2 regions of the Streptomyces sp. NPDC047853 genome follow, and region 1 is predicted to be linked to the other one. Evidence: riboswitches for the same ligand, from Rfam matches in the RefSeq annotation. Region 1 holds a riboswitch; the other holds the start of a gene.
What was found. Region 1 has a riboswitch for S-adenosylmethionine ahead of thrC (threonine synthase). Riboswitches for the same ligand answer to the same signal wherever they lie in the genome.
Positions count from the first base shown of each region.

Region 1 (2,196 bases):
ACCGGCGGGGCCCCGCTCGAACTGGGTGAGGGCCGGCCGGACCAGGTGGCCGCGGGCCAGCCGGAGCTGGGCGGTGCGGTAGATCGCGGCGGACATCCGGCCCAGGGCCTGGCCGTCCTGGTGGCGGTGTCTGCGGACCCCGACGTCGACCTGCGCCAGGCCGTCCAGGCCGACCAGGTGCAGGGCGTCGACCAGCATGCCCAGCTCGACGCCGTACCCGACGGGGAAGGGCAGCCGTTCGAGCAGCGAGCGGCGGGCCGCGTACTCGCCGCCCAGCGGCTGGACGAAGCCGGCCAGCCGCGGCCAGTGCATGTTCAGCAGCGGGCGGGCCATCAGCTCGGTGACCCGGCCGCCCTGCCCGGGAGCCGCGCCGAGCGGACGGTCGTACATGGCCTTGACGAGGTGCACGTCCGGGTCGGTGAGCAGCGGACCCACGATCCCGGAGACGAAGTCGGCCGAGAACTCCCGCAGGTCGGCGTCGACGAAGCAGACGATGTCGCCCCTGGTGACCAGCAGCGAGCGCCACAGCACCTCGCCCTTGCCGGGGACGGCCGGGATGCGGGGGAGGATCGCGTCGCGGTGCACGACCCGGGCGCCCGCCGCCGCGGCCACCGCCGACGTCCGGTCGCGCGACCCGGAGTCCACGACGACGACCTCGTCGACGAGCGGGTCCCGCCCCATCAGCTCCCGGCGGATCACCGTGACGATGTCACCGACCGTCGCCTCCTCGTCCAGGGCGGGGAGCACCACGCTCACCGTCTGTCCGGTGGCGTGCTTGGCGGTCAGCAGCTGCTGGACGGGCCGGTCCGTCACGGACCAGGAGCGTGCGCCCAGCCAGCGCTCGACTTCTTCCAGCACGGTCCGTGGCTCCTCTGTGATCCATCTCGCGGTACGGACGGCTGTCTCGACCGCCCTGGCCTTCGGTTACAGTCTTGAACAACGCGTGGGGCCACCGCATGCCGGGGTCGCCGCGCGCACCGCACAACAATCGAATACCGCTCATCCAGAGGGGCAGAGGGATACGGCCCGTTGAAGCCCCGGCAACCCTCCAGTCGGTTCTTGTCACGCAGACGTGGCGAGGCTCCCGGCTAGGGAAGGTGCCAAATCCGTCTCACGGCGAGATGCGTCGTGAGGAAGATGAGGAGAAAGGGCCTCGCCTCCATGGCTGTGCAGACCGCCGAAAGCACCACCACCACCCCCTCCGCCGCCCCCGCCGGCTCCGTCGATCTGGGCCCCGCCGCGGCGCTCTCCTGTCGCGAGTGCGGTCACCGCGTGCCGCTCGGCCCGGTCTTCGCCTGCGAGGAGTGTTTCGGCCCGCTGGAGATCGCCTACGACTTCTCGGCCTACGACACCGAGGAGCTGCGGGGGCGCATCGAGGCGGGCCCCGCGAACATCTGGCGGTACGCCCCGCTGCTGCCCGTCCCCGCCGACGTGGCCGACAAGCCGAACATCAACCCGGGCTGGACCAAGCTCGTCAAGGCCGACAACCTCGCCCGCGAGCTGGGCGTCACCGGCGGCCTCTACGTCAAGGACGACTCCGGCAACCCGACGCACTCCTTCAAGGACCGTGTCGTCGCCCAGGCCATCGAGGCCGCCCGCGCCTTCGGCTTCACCACCCTCTCCTGCTCCTCCACCGGCAACCTCGCGGGGGCCGTCGGCGCCGCCGCCGCCCGCGCCGGCTTCCGCTCCTGCGTGTTCATCCCGCACGACCTGGAGCAGGGCAAGGTCGTCATGGCCGCCGTCTACGGCGGAGAGCTCGTCGGCATCGAGGGCAACTACGACGACGTGAACCGCTTCTGCTCCGAGCTGATCGGCGACCCGGCGGGCGAGGGCTGGGGCTTCGTCAACGTCAACCTGCGGCCGTACTACGCCGAGGGTTCCAAGACGCTGGCCTACGAGATCTGCGAGCAGCTCGGCTGGCGGCTGCCCGACCAGCTCGTGGTCCCGATCGCCTCCGGCTCCCAGCTCACGAAGATCGACAAGGGACTGCAGGAGCTGATCAGGCTCGGTCTCGTCGAGGACCGGCCGTACAAGATCTTCGGTGCCCAGGCCGCCGGCTGCTCGCCGGTGTCCACCGCCTACAAGGCCGGCCACGACGTCGTACGCCCGCAGAAGCCGGACACCATCGCCAAGTCCCTCGCGATCGGCAACCCGGCCGACGGGCCGTACGTCCTGGACATCGCGCGCCGCACCGGC
Region 1 covers NZ_JBIDCI010000003.1:138,234-140,429, forward strand. The annotation lists gene ACGF5T_RS07530 (glucosyl-3-phosphoglycerate synthase) at 1-858, opposite strand, end outside; SAM riboswitch class I at 997-1,144, shown strand; gene thrC (threonine synthase) at 1,162-2,196, shown strand, end outside.

Region 2 (2,196 bases), on a different contig from region 1:
CTTCGCGGTGGCCCTCAGGTCCAAGGGCGAGACCGTCGAGGAGATCTCCGGCCTGGTCCGCACCATGTACGCCCACGCCAACGTGATCGAGGTGCCCGGCGAGACGGTTGACATCGTCGGCACCGGAGGCGACGGCGCCAAGACGGTCAACATCTCCACCATGTCGGCGATCGTCGTGGCCGGCACGGGCGCGAAGGTCGTCAAGCACGGCAACCGGGCGGCCTCCTCGGCGTCCGGCGCCTCCGACGTCCTGGAGAGGCTCGGGGTGAACCTGGAGCTGACGCCGAAGCGGGTGGCTGAGGTCGCCGAGGAGGCCGGCATCACCTTCTGCTTCGCCGTGAAGTTCCACCCCGCCCTGCGCCACGTGGCCGCGGCCCGCGGCCAGCTGGGCATCCGCACGGTGTTCAACTTCCTGGGCCCGCTGACCAACCCCGCCCGGGTCACGTCCCAGGCGATCGGGGTGGCCCACGCCCGGATGGCGCCGATCATCGCCGGGGTCTTCGCCGAACGCGGCCACTCGTCGCTGGTCTTCCGCGGCGACGACGGCCTCGACGAGCTGACCACCACCGCCACCTCCCGGGTCTGGGTGGTGCGGGACGGCCGGGTGAGCGAGGAGACCTTCGACCCGCGCGACGTCGGCCTCGACCTGGTGCCGGTCGAGGCGCTGCGCGGCGCCGACGCCTCCTACAACGCCGACGTCGCCCGCCGCCTGCTGAACGGTGAGACGGGCCCGGTGCGGGACGCGGTCCTGCTGAACTCGGCGGCGGCCCTGGTCGCCCTGGAGCCGGGTGACGCACCGCTGACCGCGCAGATCCGGGCCGGCATGGACCGGGCCGCCGAGGCGATCGACTCGGGTGCCGCGCGCCGCGCGCTGGAGCGCTGGGTGGCCGCCAGCAACGCGTAGCCGCCTGCTCGTGTGACGTGCGTCCCGCGATCCGGACCCGGGTTGCGGGGCGCCGATCACTTCCCCTAGATTTCTCGACAGGTCATGAGTGACAGTCATGAGGCCCCGGCCGACTGTCCGGCAACCCTCCGTCCGTGGCGGGGTGCCCCGGGTGAAGACCAGGTCGTGGACAGCAAGGTCCTCGGCAAGCGCGGACCCCTCGCGGAACCAGGGGTCCTGGGTCGTTCGAGGGAGTCTCCCGTGAATCAGCGAATGCGATAGGGCCGCAGAGCCCCGCCTCCGCAGCGCCTCTTCCCCCTTCTCCGCCGTTCCGGCCTTCCCCTGCCCGGACCCGCCGTGGTTCGCGTGGTGATGCCGTATGCCTTCACGGGAGTGAACCCATGTCCGTCTCCGCCGTCGCCGTCGACCCCTCCGTCTGTGCCCCGCTGCCCGTCCTGGGCCGGGACGTCACCGTTCCGCTCGTCACCGGCGGCGAGGTCACCTACGCCGCCCTCGACTACGCCGCCAGCGCCCCCGCACTCCAGCGGGTCTGGGACGACGTGGCGGCCTACGCCCCGTACTACGGCAGCGTGCACCGGGGCGCCGGGTACCTGTCGCAGCTGTCGACGGACCTGTTCGAGAACGCCCGCGCGACCGTCGCCGGCTTCCTCGGCTGCCGGGACACCGACCAGGTCGTCTTCACCCGGTCCACCACCGACTCCCTCAACCTGCTCGCCGCCGCGCTGCCGGCCGGCTGCCGGGTCTTCGTCTTCGAGACCGAGCACCACGCCTCGCTGCTGCCCTGGCGCGACGCGGAGGTGACGTACCTCGACGCCCCGCGCACCCCGGCCCAGGCCGTCGAGACCCTGGAGCGCGCCCTCGCGGCCCGCGAGCCGTACGGGCCCGCCCTGGTCTGCGTCACCGGCGCCTCCAACGTCACCGGCGAGCTGTGGCCGGTGCGCGAACTGGCCGCCGCCGCCCACGCGCACGGCGCCCGGATCGTGCTGGACGCCGCCCAGCTCGCCCCGCACCACCCCGTCTCGGTGGCCGACCTGGACGTCGACTGGGTCGCCTTCTCCGGGCACAAGCTGTACGCCCCCTTCGGCACCGGCGTGCTGGCGGGGCGTGCCGACTGGCTGCGCGAGGCCGAGCCGTACCTGGCCGGCGGCGGCGCCAGCCGCAGCGTCTCCCGGCGCGCCGACGGCGGCGTGGACGTCCAGTGGCACGACAGCGCCGCCCGCCACGAGGCCGGGTCGCCCAACGTCATCGGCGCCTACGCCGTCGCCTCCGCCTGCAAGGCGCTGGAGGAGGCC
Region 2 covers NZ_JBIDCI010000010.1:49,257-51,452, forward strand. The annotation lists gene trpD (anthranilate phosphoribosyltransferase) at 1-904, shown strand, start outside; SAM riboswitch class IV at 985-1,101, shown strand; gene ACGF5T_RS19840 (aminotransferase class V-fold PLP-dependent enzyme) at 1,285-2,196, shown strand, end outside.
Region 2: it holds a riboswitch for S-adenosylmethionine, as region 1 does, so the genes downstream of both, ACGF5T_RS19840 (aminotransferase class V-fold PLP-dependent enzyme) here and thrC (threonine synthase) in region 1, are expected to answer to the same signal.